2 regions of the Thiomicrospira aerophila AL3 genome follow, and region 2 is predicted to be linked to the other one. Evidence: predicted binding sites of a transcription regulator. Region 2 holds the regulator's gene; the other holds the start of a gene.

Region 1 (11,558 bases), 130 kb from region 2:
CTAGCGGAGCTGAAAAAACGCGCCTATGCCGATCGTGCAGAATACTTAGGCGACAGTGATTTTGTTGCCGTACCGATAGAAAGGTTGATTGATCCCGCTTATATTGCTAAGCGCGCCGCTGAGATTGACCTGACTGCCCCCAGCGCTACTGAAGCCGTTGCACCAGGCCTGGCACCGTTTAATGAGTCTGAACAAACCTCGCATTTTTCAATTGTAGATCGCTGGGGCAATGCGGTGGCCAGCACCTTTACCCTAAACATGCCGTTCGGTAATGGCTGGGTCGTGCCTGGAGCCGGCTTTTTAATGAACAATGAAATGGATGATTTTTCTGCCAAACCCGGCGTGCCCAATTTATATGGTGTGATAGGGAATGAAGCGAATGCCATCGCGCCTAACAAACGGATGTTGTCATCGATGAGCCCAACCCTCGTCATTGCGAATCAAAAGGTCGATGCGGTACTGGGCACGCCAGGCGGTTCAACGATTATTACCAGCGTGTTTCAAACCCTGCTTAACAGTTACTGGTTTACTATGCCGTTACAGCAAGCCATTGATATCACTCGCGTCCATCATCAACTTTGGCCATCACAACAGATAGGTTTTCACCCAGAACTCGATAGCAGCACACAACAACAATTGCGCGAGATGGGGTATCAAGTGGAAGCACGACGCTTTTTTGGCGATATGCAAGTGATTAAGCGACAAGCCGATGGCACGTTTGACGCAGCATCAGACCAACGTGGGCGCGGTGAAAGCCGCGTTTGGCCGCAACCGCAGTAACTATTACTTGTTCGGTTATTTATCCAGGCGTTGGCCGACCAAACGGCTACCACCATCTAAGGGCAAAATCGTGCCCGTGGTGTAGGGGTTATCCAGCAAATAATCGACAGCATGGCATAAAACCTGCGCACCCGGCTCCATGGGCAACAATAACCGGTCTAAACGCGCTTGACGATAGGCCGCACTGTCTTGCGGATGAAAGGTTAATAAGGCCGGAGCAATGGCATTAACTTTTACATCGGGGGCAAAAGCTTGCGCAAAAGACAAGGTCATATTCTCTAGTGCAGCTTTGGTTGCTAAATAGGCAATTTTCGACGGATGACCTTGGCTAACGCGCGCATCTGAAATACTGATAATATCTTTTTGCTCGGACTGACAGGCTTGTAACAAGGGCAAGCAGGCCTGGTTAAGCTCATAAGGCGCACGCACATGCACATCAAACTGTTTTTGCAACGCATCCGGTGCCGAATCCGGCCACCAGAGCGAGGCATTGTGTATCAAGGCGCGGAGACTGCCGACCTGTTCGGTTAGTTTTGGCATCAGGTGTTTAACCGCATCGGGATGATTAAAATCAACCTGAAACCCCACTGCGCCGGCAGCTAACAACTGCTCAACGCCAGGCTTGAGGCTTCGATAGGTAAATACAATCGGATGCGGACGCTGTTGGATTAAATGCTGCGCCAACGCCAACCCGATTCGCTGACCTGCCCCGGTAATCACGATTGCCTGTTTGAGTTTCACACTGCCTCCTGATTCCCTTCACAATTTAAACTATAATAAATGAAACAGAATTCTACTGTGTTGACCTCTCGCATAAAAGCGCAAAAAAGGAACAGATCATGAAGATTGTTATTCTAGGCGGTACAGGATTTGTGGGACGTCACCTATCACGTCATCTTACCGAGCAGGGCCATCAGGTCACTGCGCAAGGGCGCTCAGCATTTAAGGACTTAGATCACCTCACCCAACTCATTGATAACCAAGATGTGGTGATTCAATTAGCGGGCGCCAATATTGGGGAGCGCTGGAATGAAGCCTATAAACGCGAACTTTATGATAGCCGGATTGCCACCAGCGAACTGCTACAAAAAGCCCTAGCGAAAGCAAATACCCCACCCGAACGCATTTTAGCGGCTTCTGCAATTGGTATTTATCCGCAACGCCCTTGTGGTCAACCCCTTGACGAACGGTGTACCGATGTCGATCCAGGGTTTTTAGGTCATTTAGGCCAAGCCTGGGAAGCCGCTAATGCCCAACTGACGCCCGCGCCACTGATTATGCGTTTTGGCGTAGTACTCGGATTGGATGGCGGTGCATTGGCGAAAATGTTACCGGCCTTTCGTTTGGGCGGAGGTGGCCCGGTCGCCGGAGGGCAGCAATGTTTCAGTTGGATTCACATTGATGACTTGGTTGCTGCGATCAGTTGGGCACTGGGCCAACCGACGCTTAGCGGGGCCATTAACTTCTGCGCACCCGAGCCGCTGACCCAAGCGGCATTTGGTCGTACCTTAGCTCATGCATTAGGTCGCCCATTTTGGCTACCGATGCCAGAAGTTGCGCTAAAAATCCTGTTTGGTGAAGGCGCACAAGTCTTGACCCACAGTAGTTGTGTGGTGCCGACCCGTTTAACTGAATTAGGTTTTAAATTTACCTACCCTAATGCCACCTCGGCCATAAAACACTTGGTGAGCCGTGCCTGAATTACCTGAAGTTGAAACAACGCTGCGTGGCATTGCCCCGCATTTAAACGGGCAAACCGTGGCCAGCCTGACCGTCCATCAAGGACGGTTACGCTGGCCGGTGCCAAGTGATCTTGCCGCTAAAATTACCCAACAACCGATTACCCGCTTAAGTCGCCGCGCTAAATACCTATTGCTTGAGTTTCCGACCGGGACGTTGATTATTCATCTCGGCATGTCTGGCTCGTTACGCATTTTAGACGCCAATACACCCCGCAAAAAACACGACCATATTGATTTGTTAACCACCCAAGGTCAAACCCTACGTTATCATGACCCGCGCCGCTTTGGCGCTTGGCTCTGGACCGATGACACTGCAACATCCCATCCATTGCTCGCCCACTTAGGTCCCGAACCTTTAGATGCTGCGTTTAATGCAAGCTGGCTGTTACAACAGGCTAAACATCGCAAGATTCCATTGAAAACGCTGATTATGGATAACAAGGTCGTAGTAGGTGTTGGCAATATTTATGCCAATGAATCGCTGTTTTTAGCAGGCCTCCATCCTGCGCTGCCCGCTAAAGACTTGTCGCAACAGCAGGCCGAGAATTGGGTGATGATTGTTAAACAGGTATTGGCTAAGGCCATTGAACAAGGCGGCACCACCCTACGCGACTTCTATCATGCTGATGGTCAAGCGGGCTATTTTAAACAACATCTTTATGTCTATGGCCGTGCCGGTGAAGCCTGCCAGGTGTGTGGCACAGGGCTCGAAAAAATGATTATTCAACAACGCGCCAGTGTATTCTGCCCAAGATGCCAGGCACTTCCCAGCTCGTCGTAAAAGGAGAGCCAAATGCCAGCTTACTCAATTAATAACACGTCATTCAAATCGCTTAGCTTAATGGCCGCCGTCATCACAGGCCTAGTTGCAACCCTGATAATGCTTGGAGGATGTAGCGACAGCACCAAAGGACCAAGCTGGCCCTTATTGACCGACTGTGATTTACATCAGCAGGCCTGCTTGGCGACCAGTCCTGATCAAACCCAACAGGTCGAGTTGGCGCTGTCGCCGCAACCCATCCCGATTGCGCGCCCTATTGAAGCCAGCGTACAACTGCATGGATTTGAGGATGTCACTAAGGTGGAACTGGATATCGCCGGCATTAATATGTACATGGGATATAACCGCGTCAACCTCCATGCACAGCCAAACAATATGTTTGCCGGTCAAACCATGTTAGCTTTTTGTACCAACGAAGTGATGCAGTGGCAGGTCACCCTGCTCATTCACCATAGCGATGGCCAAGTCAGTCAAGTGCCCTTTCTACTGGAAACGCGAAATCGCTAAATCATGCCAAAACTCCCTTATCGTCAAGATCCCGATGCACTAGCCGCCGAACTGAATACTGACCTCTCGTGCGGCATGACGCAGCACGCCGCGCAACAGCGCCGGCAAGAAGACGGCCCCAATATATTTACTGACACAGCGACCATTTCGTCCTTAAGGCTACTGTTACAACAATTCACCAACCCACTGTTAATTGTATTGATGTTTGGTGCACTGCTATCTTTTGTTATTGCCCATTATGTAGATGCGATTGCTATTGCGGTTATTATCCTAATCAACGCTTTGATCAGCTTTGTCCAAGCCTATAAAGCGCAAAAATCTATTGAAGCCCTTCGCACTATGGCCGCACCTAAATGCTGGGTGCGGCGTGATAATCAATGGCAGCACCTTGCGGCACGTGACCTGGTGAGAGGCGACATCATTAAGCTCGATACCGGTGCTATTGTGCCTGCAGATGCCCGCTTGATAGACATAAGTAGCTTACATATTGATGAGTCAGCGCTCACGGGTGAGTCAGAACCGGTTAGCAAGCACACCCAAACTATTAACAACAAGACGCTAGCCGTTGCCGATCAAACTAATATGGTCTTTATGAGTACCGCCGTCACCCATGGCCAAGGTACTGCTCTTGTTACCGCTATCGGCATGAACACCGAGGTTGGGCATATTGCGCAACTGATGCAACAAACTGAAACACGCTTGACTCCCTTACAACTGCGCATTTTACGCCTATCCAAGCTGCTCATCTGGGCGGCAGCCGTAATTATTTCAACCATCATCATTCTCGGAATGTTACAGAGTTTTGGCTGGGCAGAATTAGCGCGCACGGGCATTTCATTAGCCGTTGCCGCAATCCCAGAGGGCCTTCCAACCGTTGTTACAATCGTATTAACCTTGGGCGCGTATCAAATGATGCGCAGCAACGCCCTAGCCAAACAACTCAATGCAGTTGAAACCCTAGGCTCTACCAGTATTATTTGTTCTGACAAAACCGGCACACTTACCCAGAACAAGATGCAGGTAACTCAAATTTGGCAAGCCAATCAATCCTATCACTTAACCGGATTAGGTTATGAACCACAAGGTGAGTTCCTAGCCAGCGACTCTTCGCAAGCAAGCCAACCTATTGACCCAACTCAACACACTGACCTCACCCAATTGCTCGACTATGCCGCACTATGCAATGATGCCGTGCTAATCATCGATAACGAACGCTACAGCATTCACGGCATGCCCACAGAAGGCGCGCTCATTGTGGCCGCAGCCAAAGCTAACATTACCCAAGCGTCCCTGGCAACGCGCTTCAAGCGACTGGCTAGCCAACCCTTTGACTCTGAGCGCAAAATGATGAGCGTGGTCATTCAAGATCAAGATCAGCAGGCCTGGTTAATTGTAAAAGGCGCGCCCGATGTGTTATTAGCTCGCTGCAACACCGCTTTAATCGCTCAACAACAAGCGTCTATTACAAGGGTTCATCAAGATGCATTAGACGCAATCGCGTCTTTTGGGCAACAGGCGTTACGAACCTTAGCGGTGGCCATTCGACCATTGACACCCGCCGAAGCGGCAAAACCCGATTTGTCACTGGAATATGATTTAACCCTAGTGGGTCTGTTTGGTATTATTGATCCGCCTCGACCTGAAGCGATAACAGCAATTGCTGATTGTCACGAAGCCGGCATTGCTGTTGCCATGATTACCGGTGACCATGCCGAAACAGCCAAAGCCATTGCCTTTCAAATGGGCATTACCACTACAGCTGAAGCACCATGTTTAGTCGGTGAAGAATTAAATCAACTCGACGAGTTTCAACTGACTCAGGCCGTTAAGAAAGTGCGTGTATTTGCACGCGTAACCCCCGAACACAAACTGCGCATAGTTCAAGCCTTGCAAGCCAATCAAGAAGTGGTCGCCATGACAGGAGATGGCGTCAATGATGCACCGGCACTGCGCAGCGCTGACATAGGGGTCGCCATGGGCATAGCTGGCACAGGGGTCGCCAAAGAATCTGCTGATCTGATTTTACTCGATGATAACTTTGCCACCATCGTCATGGCCGTAAGAGAAGGACGGCGGATTTATGACAATATTCGCAAATTTATTCGTCAAGGCCTCACGGCCAATGTCAGTGAAGTCAGCGCACTATTATTTGCCTTTGCTTTCATCACCAATGAGCCCCTGCTGACACTCGCGCCCCTAATGATTTTATGGGTCAACTTAATAAGCGACGGCTTGCCAGCACTTGCACTGGGCATTGATCAAGCAGAAAAAAATGTTATGTCTCGCCCACCTCGATCAAGCCAGGAAAGTTTATTTGCGCAACATTTAGGCACCAAAATTATTGTTCGAGGCTTAGTACTGGGCGCCATTACCTTTGGCGTATTTCAATGGGCTATCTTACAGGGCTACGCCGAAAGCTATGCACAAACCTTGGCATTTATGACGCTTATTTTTGGCCAGCTTGTCCATATTTTTGACGCTCGCAGTTTTGGCACGCTCTATGATCGCAATCCATTCAACAATCCCGCATTAGTGCTGATGGTGCTGGCCTCGGCCAGCTTATCGATATTGATGGTATATTGGTCATGGGGTCAGCTGGTACTTGGGACGAGTGCACTGACGATAGAGCATCTTCTCATTGTTATGTTCATTGCGGCCTTGCCAACCCTGATCTTATCGGGCGCTAACAAGCTGTTTCGATGGCACTGGCTCTAGGCTCGCCCTGAATGACCAAAGCCGCCTTGGCCACGGTCACTGGCATCACTAAATTCGCTTACCTGTTGAAACTGCGGTTGCAGTACCGGCACAATCACCATTTGTGCAATCCGCTCACCTACTGCAATTTCATAAGGCTGATTGCCCCGATTCCAGCAGGATACTTTCAGTTCGCCCTGATAATCTGAATCAATCAACCCCACCAAATTCCCTAACACCAAACCGTGTTTATGCCCCAAGCCTGAACGCGGTAAAATCATTGCAGCCAAACCTGGATGAGCTAAATGTACCGCCAACCCCGTGGGAATGAGTAGGGTTTGCCCTGGCACAATGGTGAGGGGTTCGGCAATTGCGGCCCGTAAATCCAGGCCTGCTGATCCTTCGGTCGCATAGGCAGGAAATGGAATCGTGTCACCGATGCGTGGGTCTAAGATTTTATATTCAAGGGTCAGACTATCTTGCACGTTTAACATTATTGGGTTCCTTTTGATTCTTGAGTTGTAGAAGTATTTAGATGCTCAGGTTCTATGACAGACGGCGCTTCATTTGACAGCATAATGCCGATCCAACGTGTCGCTTCGTTTTGCTCAAGGGCAATCTTAACAATCATGGTCAGCGGGATAGATAAAAACATCCCAACGGGACCAAATAACCAACCCCAGAGTATTAATGATAAAAACACGACCAACGGCGACAAACCTAGCCCTTTGCCCATGTAGCGTGGTTCAATTAAACTACCCATCAGCACGTTAATCACGATGTAACCCAGTGCGACAAAGGCGGCATCACCAAAGCCGAGTTGAACCATCGCCAGCAACACCGCTGGAATCGCGGCAATCAGCGAGCCGACGTTGGGGATAAAATTCATTAGCATCGCCACTAAGCCCCAGAGTATAGGAAAATCAACGCCTAAAAACATTAGCCATAAGGTAACCAGTAGGCCTGTTATAAAACTGATGATGGTTTTAATGAGCAAATATTTGTTAACACGATCCATAAAGCCACTGGTCAGCTCAATCGTAAAATTCGCTTTCTTGCTGGCCGCTTTAAGCTTGGCGGGTAATTGCGCTTCTTCCATCATTAAAAAGATAACAATAAACACCACTAAAAAGGTACTGGTAAGGAGTGAACTGACAGCGGATAAGGCCGTGCCGATGGAGCCCATCACCGTAGCCGGATTAATGTGCTGCATAATCATGTCGCGGGTTAAAGGGATATTAAACTGTTCGGCGAGCGGTACCAGGCCGGTTAGCATGATTTGTAAGCGCATTTGATAATGCGGCAATTGCAACATAAACGCATTGATTGACTGACTAACAATCGACACCAACCCGCCGCCAACAATAATCAGCACCGACAACACAATTAGCACGGCCGCATAACCGGGAATGCCGCGCTTGGTGAGCATTCTTAAAAATGGGCTGCTGATAATCGCAATAAACAACGCCAACATAATCGGAATGGTAATGGATTCAGCGGCTTTAAGGCCGGCGAGAATAATAATAATCGCGGCCAATCCGACTAACCAATTAAGGCCTTTGCTCTCTGTCATGGTGGAATATGTCCTACTAAAAATGAGTGGCATCAGTTTAGCACCTCGACAGGGTGCTCGTCATCAAAGCGTCATGTTGCTAGGGGTAATTTAAGTTAAAATAAGGGGATAAATATTTTCATTCAATCTGCTTTTGCCGCGAGGACTACCATGACAGATACGACTCAACCTACATCGCCTGTGCAACCCATTTATATCAATCGCGAACGCAGTTTGCTGGAGTTTAACCGCCGCGTATTAGCTCAAGCTAAAAATGCCCAGGTGCCTTTGTTAGAGCGCTTAAAGTTTTTGTGTATTTCCAGCTCGAATATGGATGAGTTTTTTGAAGTACGTTTAGCCAGTTTAATCGAACTGGCTAAAGAGCCTGCGGCGCGGACCCACCCAGATAACCTCGTCCCACGCGATGCGATAGCGCAGCTCACTGAGGCAGCGCATGATATTGTCAAGGATCAATATTACACCCTTAACCATATTTTGATTCCCGCGTTGGAAAAAGAAGGGATTCGCTTTGTACGCCGCAACCATTGGAATGAAAAACAAAAAGAATGGATTCGCAATTACTTTTTGGATTCATTAAAGCCAGTACTTAGCCCAATGGGTCTCGACCCGTCGCACCCTTTCCCTAAAATTCTTAACAAAAGTTTAAATTTTATTGTTTCCTTAGAAGGCAAGGATGCGTTTGGGCGTTCAAATGGTTTGGCTATAGTGCAGGTGCCACGGTCATTACCGCGCTTGGTCAAGCTGCCGCCTGAGGCGACAGATGGTGACAACGATCTCGTGTTTTTGTCGTCTATCCTGCATTCCAATGTCGCTAATTTATTCCCTGGTATGACGGTGACCGGTTGTTATCAATTTAGAGTAACGCGTAACACCAATTTATTTATTGACGAGGAAGAAGTTGATGACATTATGAGCGCCCTACAGGGCGAGTTATATGGTCGTCAATTTGGCGATGCGATTCGTTTAGAAGTGGCCGATAATTGTCCACCGGCGATGATGGATTATTTGCTCGACCGCTTTAAACTGGACGAGACCGCCTTGTATCAGGTGCATGGCCCAGTCAACTTGCATCGCTTAGATGCGGTGCCGAATTTAGTCAATCGTCCGGATTTAATGTTTCCGCCTCATGTACCCAAGCCGTTTAAGCCCAAGCCGGTGAATAAAAACCCCTTCCGCTTGTTCTCGCGCAAAAAAGACGGTGAAAGCTTATTTCAACATATTGCTCGCCAGGATATTTTGCTGCATCACCCCTATGATGCCTTTACCCCGGTCATTGATTTCTTAAATCAAGCGTCTAAAGATCCCGATGTATTGGCAATTCGAATGACTCTATACCGTACCGGTGAAAAATCGGCGATTATTGATGCCCTTGTGCGCGCCGCCAAAAATGGCAAAGAAGTCACCGCAGTGGTCGAGTTACGCGCCCGCTTTGATGAAGACAATAACATTCAACAAGCGACCCGCTTGCAAGATGCCGGAGTGCATGTAGTTTATGGCGTGGTGGGCTATAAAACCCATGCCAAAATGATTTTGGTGGTGCGCCGTGAAGACTCCAAATTACGCCATTATGTGCATTTAGGCACAGGTAACTACCATCATATCACCACGCGTTTTTATACTGATTTTGGATTGTTTACCTGCCACAAGGACATCGGCAATGATGTCACCAAAATCTTTCAACAACTCACCAGCTTAGGCAATACCAAAGATCTAAAAGTCTTGTTGCAATCTCCTTTTACCCTGCATTCCGGCATGATTGAACGGATTCAGCGTGAGGCTGAAAACGCGCGCAATGGTAAGCCCGCTCGCGTGATTGCCAAAATGAACGGTTTGCAAGAAAAGCAAATTATTGATGCACTTTATGAGGCGTCACAAGCCGGTGTAAAGGTCGATTTGATTGTTCGTGGCATTTGTTCGTTAGTGCCAGGTGTGCCAGGCTTGTCTGAAAATATTCAAGTGCGCTCAATTATCGGCCGCTTTTTGGAACACCATCGTGTCTATTATTTTGAAAATCACGGCGGCGAACCCGAGTTGTATTGCTCCAGTGCCGATTGGATGAGCCGAAACCTATTAGCGCGCGTGGAAACCTGCTTCCCAATTCTGGACCCGCAGTGCTTTCAGCAAGTCTTTACTGAAGGATTGGCTTTATACTTAGAGGACAATACCTCTGCCTGGTTATTGCAGCAGGATGGGCATTATGAACTGGTTACGCCTCCCTTGAGTGATGATGAACCGACTGTCAATGCGCAACAGCAGTTGATTAGTCAATATCAAGGCGACCCAAGTGCCAGCTAGTAACAGTTCTATCCCATTTTTGACAGCGCAACCAGCCAATTTGCTTGGTTGGTCGCTAAAAAATGGGGTACACTTGAATCCTTGCCTTTCCCCCATTGTGAACAAAGATACTTATGAACGAGAGTCCGGAATCTGATTTATACGCGGCCATTGATTTAGGTTCAAACAGTTTTCATATGATTTTAGCGCGCCAGCGTGATCATCAACTTCAGGTAATCGATAAGCATAAGGAGATGGTGCGTTTACGTTCCGGCCTGGACGCCCAGGGCTGGTTATCGGATGACGCCATTGATAGTGCGCTGAGTTGTTTAACTCGTTTTGGCCAGCTGATTAAACATTTGCCGGTACAAAACATCCGCGCCGTAGGCACCAACACGCTACGCAATGCGCAAAATTCGCGCAGTTTTTTACGCGCCGCCCGCGAGGCACTAGGTCATCACATTGAAATTATTTCTGGACAAGAAGAAGCGCGACTGATCTTTTTAGGCGTGGTGCATGGCCTTCCCAAAAGCAATGAACAGCGACTTGTCATGGATATTGGCGGCGGTAGTACCGAATATATTATTGGCCAGGGTTTTGACAACCAACATCTAACCAGCACCGAAATGGGCTGTGTCAGTTTAACCCAATCTTGCTTTGCCGATGATGTGATTACCGCTGACCGCATGAGTCGAGCAATTGCGAGCGCACGTCAAATCTTACGGCCACACCGCAAAAACCTGACCAAACAAGGCTGGGATAGCGCCTATGGGGCGTCGGGAACCATCAAGTCGATTAGCCAAATTCTGGTGGATAATCAATGGAGCAGTGATGGCAGCATTCAGCTTTCGGGTTTACAACAGCTGCGTGGCGAGTTAATAAAAGCCGGTAGTGCCATGGATGCCACTATTGCTGGTTTAAAAGATGACCGTCGCCCTGTCATTGCCGGCGGTTTAGCGATTTTAATCGCCACCTTTGAAGAGCTCGGTATTGCCAGTATGCTGGTAAGCCAAAATGCATTACGTGAAGGCCTAGTGTTTGATACCTTGGGTCGGTTGCATAATGAAGACAGTCGCGAACAGAGTGTGCAGGCGATGCAAAACTGGATGCGGGTCGATACGGCGCAAGCCAAACAAGTCGCCCAAACAGCGCGCCGCTTGTACCATCAAGCACACAATACTTGGCAGCTGCACGATACCGAATACAA
Region 2 (11,558 bases):
ATCACCGCCTAAAACTAATTGACGCTGCTTGCCTGATTCCGTCCATTCAAGATGGGCCACGCAAGACTGGGGCGTCACTAAGCCACCGGCCATTAATGAGCGCACTAAGGCTGGCGCATCACCGTGGATATCGGTAATAAAAGCTAATGGACGATGAAGTTGGCGATGGGTTTTTGGATGATGTAACACCAAATTACGCGGCCAAGCGGCCGAACGAGGTGGCTGCGCTTGCGCGGATTGAAGCGGCCAATTTTGTAGCAGTGCCATACGCGTTCCTATTAAATAAAACTTTTAGGCTACGCGAACGAGATGTCCGTTTAATGACGCTTGCTTGACAAGTTTTTGACGCTGAAGCGTCATAAAAACATAACCTAGCTGCATAAAAAATTTATTACTGTTTAGATCATAAATTTTTGAGGATTAAGCCATGGCATTTTTGAATAACCTAACCATTAAAACACGCTTATTTTTAAATTTAGCAATGATCTTTCTGGCACTTGCAACCCTGGTGCTACTTGGTTGGCAAACCGCTAACACTAGCGCTCGCGAAGCGGAGCGTTTAATTCAAACCGATCTACAACTTGGCGAACCCTTGCGGTTCTTTAATCAAAACTTTATTGAAACCCTACAACTTTCAAACGCCTACACTTTAACGGGCGATGCTAACACTGGACAAAATTTCAACCTTAAAGTGGATGAACAAATTGCCGCATTAGCAGGCCTGCTTAATGAGCTAGGTGCTGAATTAGATTATGACGAAGGAGGCAGTTTACTCATCCTTGATATCCACAACGAAGAAAACCTTGATTTTATTAACACTCTTTATGGTTTAGACCGGATATTACGTAATCTAAAAAACGCTACCAACTCTAGTGTGTTTATGGAACAACGCATATTACAGACTTTGGACTTTGGTATTCAGGCGTCTAGCTTAAGTCTTCGTAACGCGTTGGATGAACTCAATCGCTATAATCAAACAGCCGCCAACGCTGAATTAGCCAGTATTCTTGCTAGCTTAAGAGAGCGCTTGGTACTTTCTCAACGACTAACCGCTGAAATGATTGCTGCAAAAAACCCTGAAATCAAATCTCAATTTGATGAAATTGGTCTTGGCTTTGCAGCACGTCCGTTGGTACAAAGCGTGCAAGACGCATTACGAGGTGATTTTTTTAATCGCCAATTAGCTAGCCAGCTTGATGAAGCATGGGGCAATTACTTTGATGCCTTTGGTGATATCCGCGATACGCTCATTACCCAAGTCCAAAACAATCATTCGTTGGCAGAACTTTCAGGACAGGGCAACGACATTTTGGTCACCACTAGCGCATTGTTGCAAGCAGCCAATACCACTAGTTTGCAACAGCAAGCACAAGAGGCTGACACAATGGCTAACCAACTCGTTATTATTAGTAGTTTAGCCGCTTTGGTTTTATTGTTAGTCAATCTGCTGATTAGTCGCTCGATTGTTTCGCCAATTGATCAACTTAAAAAACAACTGTTAAATCTCAACGAAACGTCCAACTTTTCTACCATGTCATCCTTAACCGGTCGCAATGAGTTGGTCGAAATGCAACAAGCGATGATGACACTGCTCACCCAAGTTACCGATGCGTTTAACCAAATAACTCAGGTTAGCCAAAATTTAGCGCAGGGGCAAACCTCGCAACGCATGAGCGGGGATTACCGCGGTGATTTAGCCAAGCTAGCTACAGAAATGAACGCGAGCTTGGCCAATATCGAACAAACTTTGAACCAAGTCGAAACCGCCGCGCAGGCCTTGGCTGGTGGGGACTATAAACTCAGCATTGACAGCCAAAATCAGCAAGGTCGATTTTTAATCGTCACCCAAGCTATTAAAGACGCGATGAACATTCAAAACCAAGCAATAGAAGATATTCGTCATGTGACCCATGCAATGCGAGAAGGTGACTTTAGCCAACGTGTTACCCTCAAGATGCCTGGAGATCTGGCTAATCTAAAACGCTATCTAAATGAATCTTTAGATCGCCTAGCGGAAGCACTAGATGCTAAATCAGCGGCTCTTGAAGCATTTAGTCAGGGGGATTTTAGCCACCAGTCTGAGGCTGTATTCAATGGCAAGCTTCATGAGCTAAACCAACACATGATGCGCATGGCACAGAGTATTAGCCAAATGCTGACCGAAGTAAGAGATGCCTCAGATCATGCCGCCCACGGCATTCATGAGATTAGTAGCGGCAATCAAGATCTCAATGATCGTGTCCAAAAACAAGCTGCTGCACTGCAACAAACCACTCAAAGCATGCTCGACATGGTGGTAGATGTCAACCAAACTATGGCGGATGCGCAAGATGTCTCGCAAAGCACAGAACAAATGTTCCAGGCCTCTACTACAGGCTCGGCAACAGTCAGTGAAATGGTTAATGCGATGACCGCTATTCAAGAAGCAAGCCATGATATCAGTGCCTTGACTGACGCGATTGATTCAGTCGCTTTCCAAACCAATCTGTTGGCACTCAATGCCTCAGTGGAAGCGGCCAGAGCCGGTGAAGCTGGGCGTGGCTTTGCAGTGGTGGCATCAGAGGTACGCAATCTAGCACAACGTACGGCTGAGGTTTCCAAACAAATTAGACAAGCCAGTAACATGAATATTGAACGAATTGGTAAGGGCATGACCCTCAGCCATCAAACCCAACAAATATTTGCTGACACCCTGGCAAGAGTACAGAAGATTAACACTAAAATTGGCAAAATGAATACTGCCTTAAATCGTCAAAATGAAGGCATTCAAGAGGTTAATGACGCGCTGTCGGCTATTGACCATACCACCCAGCAAAATGCTGCTTTGGTTGAACAAATTGCCAGCACCTCAGCCAACATTATTCATGAAGTCACGCGTCTTGAACAAAAGGTCAGTCAATTTAGATTGATTGAACCTTCCAAGCGCCACGCTTTACCTGCTTCCAATAAGGCTAATTTGGTGCAGCTTCCTGCTGCTTAAGGAGAAAGTAATGACCTTAACTAACCATCGTATTGATCACCAAGACGCGGATGAGCGCTTGTGTAATACCAGCAATAACACTGAGTTTTACCAGGTGTTAGCACCCAAGCTCAAGCGCCGCGACTTTTTAATCGGCAGCTTAGGCTTGGCGTTTTTAACCCTTCCTAAAGGAGCGGCTTTGGCAAATGAAAGTACGCCATCAACCGTCAGCAGGCCTGCTTCTCGACTGGGGTTTAACCCTGTCATGGTCAGTGAAGCCGATAAAATCATCTTACCTGAGGGCTATCAATACCAGGTCATTTTGCCTTTTGGCTCGCGTCTGCCCCACCCTGACCAAGAACTTACTATTGGCAGTCATCATGATGGGATGCATTTTTTCCCCATCTATGGCGGCAATGGTGAAGGCTTACTCGTGCTCAATCATGAATATATTGAGCCGCGTTTTTTGCATAACAGTTATCAGGGACGCACCTTCAGCTCATCTGCGGTGTACATTGATTCCGAAGGGCATCGTGACGCCAAAGAGGTGTTAGATGAAATGGCCGCGCACGGTGTCACTGTCGTGCACATTAAACGTGATGAGCAAGGCGAATGGCTACCAACGACCAGTCCACTCAATCGCCGCATCGATGCCACCACCCTGATGGAGATTAGCGGTCCGGCGCGTGGACATGAAAAAATGCGCACACCATTTAGTCCAGAGGGTACTCAAGCCCGCGGCACAATTAATAACTGCGCGCATGGCGTAACCCCTTGGGGTACCTACTTAACCTGTGAAGAAAACTGGGCGGGTTATTTTTATAACCCCACCAGTCAACCACGTGAACAACAACGTTACGGCGTGCGCAGCGAAACGTCAGGACGTTATGCTTGGGAGCGCGCTAAAGGCTCTGCGACTCATGCTGACCTATTCCAGCGTTTTAAAGCCGACGATGAATTTGTTAATGAACCGAATCAATTTGGCTGGGTGGTTGAAATTGATCCACTCGACCCGCATAGCACACCGATTAAACGTACTGCATTAGGTCGTTTTGCTCATGAAGGCGTGATTTTTAGACCCGCTATTGAGGGTCAACCGATCGAGTGCTATATGGGCGATGATGCCCGTTTTGAATATATTTATCGTTATGTAAGCGATACCACTTATTCCAAAAATAAGCCGCAGCCCAACCTGTTAGACAAGGGTACGCTGTATGTAGCCAAATTCCATGAGGATGGTCGAGGTGAGTGGTTACCATTAGTCTTTGGACAAGGACCTTTAACCGCTGAAAATGGCTTTGATAGCCAAGGCGATGTATTAATCAACACGCGCTTAGCCGCTGATCTAATGGGCGCCACTAAAATGGATCGCCCTGAATGGGGCGCGATTGACCCAAACTCTGGAGAGGTTTATTTCACCTTAACCAATAACACCCGCCGCCAAGCCGAACAGGTAGATGCAGCCAACCCGCGCGCAGGCAATCCTTATGGTCATATCATCCGCTGGCAAGAATCCACCACCCTGCCAACTCACTTTAACTGGGATATTTTTTTGTTGGCAGGCGATCAAAGTGATTCAGAGTTTGCTGGTGTGCCGCTCAATGATACCAACCAGTTTAATGCCCCAGATGGCCTATGGTTTGATAAGGATGGTCGTTTGTGGATTCAAACCGATATGAGTGAGCGTGTATTGAATACGGGTGATTTTAGCCAATTTGGTAATAATCAAATGTTAGCCTGCGATCCAGCTAGCGGTGATTTACGCCGGTTCTTAGTCGGTCCAATTGGCCAAGAAATCACCGGCATTACCGCTACACCTGATGGCAAAACGCTTTTTATCAACGTGCAGCACCCGGGCGCAACCACCACGGCTGACGCGTTTAAACGCAATCAATTTAGTTCACGCTGGCCCATGGGCTATGGTGTGCCTAGATCAGCCACGGTGGTGATTACCAAAACCGACGGCGGGGTCATCGGCACTTAACGCTCCCGCCTGATTGCTTAATAACCCTAGCCCAAATAACGCTGTCGTTTTTTGGGCTTCACCTTGTCCAGCGACACCAGAATAAAACTATCTACACAGCCGCCAAAATCCGCATCTAAATTAAACCCATGAAACTCACAACCTCCAGGCTCACAAAGCTCGGTGTATTGCTTATATAGCGTCGGTACTTTTACCCCGTCTTGTTCAAGTTGATAATTTAAGCGCTTAAAGGATGTCGCATAATCCTGGGCATAATCAGCCTGAGCCGCTGTCAAGGTTGATTCAGACAGCAGATAAGGCGTATGACCTTGTACCCCCGGTAATTTCGCGCCAAACTGCTGCCAGTAAAAGCTCAAAATTTTCTGTTTGGCTGGTTCTGGATAAGCCGCACTTAAACTGACCGGACCAAATAAATACTGCACCTCTGGATGCGCTTTTAAATAGGCGCCTATGCCATACCACAAATAATCAAGCGAGCGCATACCCCAGTATTTGGGTTGCACAAAGCTACGTCCCAGCTCTATGCCCTGTTGCAGCTTGGGAAGTAACGGCTCGTCTAGCTCAAATAAACTGGCGCTATAAAACCCAGCCAATCCCTTTTCAGCGACAATCCTAGCGCCTTCACCAATGCGATAGGCACCGACTATATCCAACGCCTCGTCATCCCAAAGCACCAAATGTCGAAAATAACGGTCATACGCATCTATATCACTGGGTAGGCCGGTGCCCTCTTCAACGGTGCGGAAGGTCAGTTCTCTTAAACGACCTATCTCGTCCATCACTGGACAGTTTTCTTGAAAGTCATAAAGATAAATGTGTTTACCATCGGAGGTTTGACCCAGCAACTCTGCCGCTCGTAAGGCTTTACGTAACGCCTTGCCATCGACAGGATGCGCAATGGTATTCACTTCTGCGAACAATGGCGGTTTACGCAATTTCTTCGGCGTACCAAGACGATATATATGCTTTCTAAAACGCGCTGCCAATAAGTCCTGATCTAGGTCAAGTGCAACCAGCGTTTTGGGCAAAATCAACTTACCAACATGAAATACTAAGCCGCGCTGTTCTTGCTTAAACATTTCCTCAATCAACATTGCGGTACCGAGGGGCTTATAAATCGCTGATAGGCTGTAAAACAAGGCCGAATTACGTGCTTCAATTCGAATAGGTAAAATGGGGGCGTCGGTTTTCAAAGCCAGACGTAAAAAACCTGCTTTCCATTTCCCATCACGCACGCCATTCGGACGAATACGCGACACTTCACCAGCTGGAAAGATAATCAAGGCTTGATCGTCTTCTAACGCCTGTTTCATGGCTTTATATTGTTGTTTTTGCGAAACCTTGCCTGACATATTATCAATCGGGATAAATAAACTGCGAATCGGCTCTAATTCACTCAGCAACTGATTGGCAACAATGCGCACATCGGGTCGCACCGAGCGCACAAGCTTTAGTAAAGCAAGGCCATCTAAGGAACCTATGGGGTGATTTGCCACAATCATGACCCGTCCTTCGGCTGGAATGCGTTTCAATTCGCTGGCGGCGACTTGATAATCAAATTGAAAGGTTTCAAGCACCTTATCTAAAAAATGAAACCCACGCAGATGCTGATTAGCTTGAATAAACTCATTAATTTCATCTTCGTGGGTAATGGCACGCAGTAGTTTAATGAGCCATTTGGCGCCCGGTTGCGCCAGCAACTGCGGATAATGACTCACTAGGGTGCGCTCAATATTAATCATGCTAAAAACTCCTCAAGCATAAAAAAACCCAGCACAAGGCTGGGCTTTTAAATCAATTAATCTGTGTTTTCACAACAAATTAATCTAGTTTACGTAACTCGCGCTCTGCAGCTGAACGTGGTAATGGTACATAACCACTATCTAGTACAACCTGCTGACCTTGCTGAGAAAGAACCATAGTCATAAATTCTTTAACCGCTGGCTCCATAGCCTGTGAAGGTGGATTGTTCACATAAACGTACAATAGACGTGCTAATGGGAAGTTACCGTTTGCCGCGTTTTCTGGTGATGACTCATAGAAAGGCTCACCTTCAGCACGCGCTAAAGGCACTGAACGTACGCTTGAGGTTAGGTAACCAACACCTGAATAACCAATACCGTTAATAGAGGCAGATACACCCTGTACTACAGAAGCAGAACCTGGCTGTTCGTTTACAGAGTTCTTGAAGTCACCACGGCAAAGCGCGATATTTTTGAAGTAACCATAGGTACCTGATACTGAGTTACGGCCGTAAAGCTGTACTGGACGATTCGCCCATTCACCGGTTAGACCCACATCACCCCAAGAAGTCGCATCTTGACGCGCACCACAAGCACGAGTTGATGAGAACAATGCATCAACCTGTGGCAAAGTTAATCCTTCGATCGGGTTATCCTTATGAACAAATACCGCTAACGCATCAATGGCCACACCGATTTCTGTTGGCGCATAACCATAACGTGCTTCAAAAGCAGCGATTTCGCCAGCACGCATCGCACGGCTCATTGGACCAAACTGAGATACACCTTCAGTCAAGGCAGTCGGTGCAGTTGAAGAACCCGCGCCTTGAATCTGTACGTTTACGTTAGGGTACAAACGGTTGAATTCTTCAGCCCATTTAGTCATTAGGTTGTTAAGGGTATCAGAACCCACTGAGCTTAATGAACCCGAAATACCCGAGGTACGCTCATAATTTGGCAAGGTTGGATCAACAGCTGCGATAGCTGGTTGTAGTGTTAATGTAGCAGCAGCAAAGCCCATAGCGGCTAAAAGTTTACGACGTAGCATAATTTAAAGCTCCTTAGGAGAGTTAAGTGAATTTAAACTTCCTGCATAGTATGGTGTTGCAAGGTAACAGCTTAATGAACAAGATTTGACAGTTTTATGACAATTGCGCAACGACGTGATGCATGACGGGATCACGCGTCATGGCAGCGGGAAAAATAACGCGGAAAGTAGAACCCACTTTTAAACGACTTTGAATATCGAGCTTGGCATGATGACGTTCGATAATGTGTTTAACAATTGCCAAGCCAAGCCCGGTGCCGCCTGAACTACGTGAACGAGCGGTATCGACGCGGTAAAAGCGTTCAGTTAGACGAGGAATATCCTCACGGGAAATACCAATGCCCGTATCCTGAACTTCAAACACGAGTTGATGTTGCTCATTTTCAAGCCAACGTACAGTAATTTTGCCGCCCGGCGGTGTGTAACGAACTGCATTAGTGGCCAAATTTACAAACACACTGCGTAGAGGTTCCACCAAGCCAAACAGGTTTTTATGGGTCGCTATCTCAAACTTAATCTGATGCTCATTTTGACTCAGTAGATGCATATCCTGCTCAAGAACAGTGAGGACTTCTTGCATATCGACCAAATCAGGTGGGGTTTTATAACTATCTGCTTCAATTGCAGACAAGGTTAGTAAATCATTGATGATATTTTGCATCCGCTGTGCCTGACTATTCATCTGCTCTACCGGGTTTTGCCACAATACCGGTAAACGCTCATGATCATCTTGCATTAACTCTAAATAGCCGCTCAACACGGTTAAGGGTGTGCGTAACTCATGTGACGCATTGGCTACAAAATCACGACGGACCTGTGCCAGGTTATGGGCTGCAGTAATATCGCGCACAATAAATAAGAAATGATGCTGAAAGTAAGGCACCATCGACGCACTCAAGCGCTGCGTGCTTTGATGGGTTTGATAGAACTCGACCGTTTGATCAAACTCACCCGCTTCAAAATAAGCAATAATCTCCGGCTGACGCAGTAAGTTGGTAATCAACTGCCCAACATCGCTTTGATTTAATCCAAGCAAGGCTTCGGCACCATGATTAATCCATTCAATTTTAAAATTTTTAGATAACGAAATATGCGCATCAGGCAGGAGGTTCATCGCCTGTTGAACTTGATCCGTTTCCGACTTTAAGCGCTTGATTTGACGCTTTTCTTGAAAAGATTTTTCAAAATAACTATCAAAAATATCACCCCAAACCCCAAAAGGCACTTGGTGGGCTTCCAAGTCAGCACTTTTCACCATGCGTAAAAAACGCGCAAAATAAAACATATTGCGCAACACATATAACAAAAAAATCAATAAAAAAGACCAGCCCCAGGCTTGGGTAATTAAGCCGGCAATCGTCGCTAAAAAAATAAGCACCGCAATGCCAATTACTTCTTCATGGAAGCGTAAGCGTTTTGATAAGTCAAAGAGTGGCTTAATGCCAAGCATAATGATTGCTCAACATTAATCAGCAGCGCGTGGGTCGGGTTCCGAAAAACGGTAACCGGCACCACGAATAGTATGGATATAATCTTCACATTGTAGCGGTTCAAGCAATTTGCGTAAGCGGCGAATATGCACATCGACTGTGCGCTCTTCAACCACCACTTGTTGCCCCCAGACCTGATCCAATAGTTGGCCCCGCGAATAGACCCGATTAGGATGCTGCATAAAAAACTGCATCAGCTTAAACTCAGTCGGTCCCATGCGGACCTCCTGCTCCTTCGCCCAAAAACGATAACTGGCCAAATCCATTCTCAACTCACCTAGTTGCAACACTTCTGTGGTTTGAGTTTCTGGATCCTGACGACGAAACAAGGCACGAATACGCGCGACTAAAGCACGAGGAGAAAACGGCTTGACTACATAATCATCAGCGCCCGCATCAAAACCCATCACTTGATCGGTTTCTTCACCGCGCGCTGTTAACATCACAATCGGTAAACTACGCGTTTTCTCATCCTGTCGAATACGTTGCGCAAGCTTTACCCCACTAATACCGGGTAACATCCAATCCAGAATAAGCAAATCCGGTGCGTCATCTTGAATTTTCTGCCAACCCTGTTCAGCATTAGCAGCCAAAACCACATCATAGCCTGCTGAACTTAAGGTAAAGTGCAACATATCACGAATGGCGGATTCGTCTTCTACGACAAGTATTTTGGCAGGGGGCATAAAGTCTCTCATCATGGTCATCGATTAACTAATATTTTCTAAAAATTCAGCTAAACGATTCGGGTCAATATTACGCATTTCCTGACCATTCACCAAATAAATGATGGTTTCAGCCATATTTCGAGCATGATCGGTAATGCGCTCACTTGCCCGTAAAGCATAAATCAATTCGAACAAACATACCACATCGACATCCGAATCTTTAAACAGCGCCATGACTTCATCAGTCGTCACTTTAAAGAGTTCGTCCACACGCTCTTCTTCCTCAATAATGCTGCCGCAACCTTTGATATCTAAACGCACAAACGCATTCAAGGCTTTTTGTAACATCTCGGTAGCACGTGAAGCAATTTCAATCAATTGCTTATAACCATTTAAGCCTTGGCAACGCCCATCATCCATTTCAGCGATATGCACAACCATATTGGCAATCTTAACCACCTCGTCACCCATGCGCTCTAAATCGACACCTAAGCGAATGGCCGCAATAACCAAACGTAAATCAGAGGCGGTCGGTTGCTGACGCGCTAATAGACGCACACTTAAACGGTCAATTTCAATTTCTTGTTGGTTGACCAACTTATCAAGATTTATGACCTCTTTTGCTTCATTTATGTCGTAGTTTTGCACAGCATGAATGGCGCTAGCCAACTGACGCTCTACTAAACCACCCATTTCTAATACTTGATTAAATAACTCTTCAAGCGCACGGTTAAATGAACCAGATACATGTGAACCAAATTCTTGTTTTTCCATTTCGACTACCCTTCTTTTAACCGTAACGGCCTGTAATATAATCTTCTGTGCGTTTAACCTGTGGGTTGGTAAATAAACCATCCGTATCGGTATATTCAATCAGCTCACCCATATACATAAACGCGGTGTAATCCGACACACGAGCCGCTTGTTGCATGTTGTGGGTCACAATCAGAATGGTGAAGTCTTTTTTCAATTCAAAAATCAATTCTTCAATTGCCAAAGTTGAAATGGGGTCTAAGGCTGAAGTGGGTTCGTCTAGTAACATCACCTCAGGCTGAATTGCAATCGCGCGCGCAATACACAAACGCTGCTGTTGACCACCCGACATACCCAAGGCATTTTCATTTAGACGGTCTTTAACCTCTTTCCACAAGCCCGCGCCTTGCAACGCCCACTCAACGGTATCATCAAGGGTCGATTTATTGTTGACACCCTGCAAACGCAAACCATAGGCGACGTTTTCATAGATACTTTTTGGGAAGGGGTTTGGTTTTTGGAATACCATACCAATTCGGCGACGAATTTCAGCCACATCTAATTCTTTGGCATACATATCCTGGCCATGAATATACATCTTGCCATCGACACGAACGATATCAATCAAATCGTTCATACGGTTAAAGCAACGCAGTAAAGTTGACTTACCACAACCTGATGGCCCGATAAACGCGGTTACGCGCTTTTCAGGAATATCCATGGTGACATTCTTTAAGGCCTGAGAATTGCCATAATACAAATCCCAATTTTTAACCTGGATCGCGATTTTCTCTTCCGCAAGATTCATATTGCGGTGATCACGCCCCGTATTTACACTAATGTTCTGACTCATAACTTTTTCCTTCTAACCTAAATTCTGTCAATTAATGTTCGAGTGATTTATATTTTTCACG

Evidence for each region. Region 2 encodes PhoB, which activates phosphate uptake and scavenging genes when phosphate is short. Its sites were predicted from a motif close to GNNTGTCATAAAACTGTCANAT; they were not measured.
Region 1: the regulator PhoB is predicted to act here: its motif matches at 8,133-8,154, upstream of ppk1 (polyphosphate kinase 1).

What each region holds. Positions count from the first base shown of each region.
Region 1 is NZ_CP007030.1:326,972-338,529, reverse strand. It holds gene ggt (gamma-glutamyltransferase) at 1-780, shown strand, start outside; gene folM (dihydromonapterin reductase) at 796-1,521, opposite strand; gene THIAE_RS01635 (TIGR01777 family oxidoreductase) at 1,620-2,480, shown strand; gene mutM (bifunctional DNA-formamidopyrimidine glycosylase/DNA-(apurinic or apyrimidinic site) lyase) at 2,473-3,303, shown strand; gene THIAE_RS01625 (hypothetical protein) at 3,316-3,810, shown strand; gene THIAE_RS01620 (cation-translocating P-type ATPase) at 3,814-6,525, shown strand; gene dut (dUTP diphosphatase) at 6,522-6,998, opposite strand; gene THIAE_RS01610 (AI-2E family transporter) at 6,998-8,077, opposite strand; gene ppk1 (polyphosphate kinase 1) at 8,228-10,372, shown strand; gene ppx (exopolyphosphatase) at 10,486-11,558, shown strand, end outside.
Region 2 is NZ_CP007030.1:458,247-469,804, reverse strand. It holds gene THIAE_RS02235 (metallophosphoesterase) at 1-267, opposite strand, end outside; gene THIAE_RS02230 (methyl-accepting chemotaxis protein) at 428-2,980, shown strand; gene THIAE_RS02225 (PhoX family protein) at 2,991-4,943, shown strand; gene THIAE_RS02220 (GNAT family N-acyltransferase) at 4,970-6,685, opposite strand; gene THIAE_RS02215 (PstS family phosphate ABC transporter substrate-binding protein) at 6,765-7,733, opposite strand; gene phoR (phosphate regulon sensor histidine kinase PhoR) at 7,828-9,183, opposite strand; gene phoB (phosphate regulon transcriptional regulator PhoB) at 9,199-9,909, opposite strand; gene phoU (phosphate signaling complex protein PhoU) at 9,934-10,665, opposite strand; gene pstB (phosphate ABC transporter ATP-binding protein PstB) at 10,682-11,497, opposite strand; gene pstA (phosphate ABC transporter permease PstA) at 11,529-11,558, opposite strand, start outside.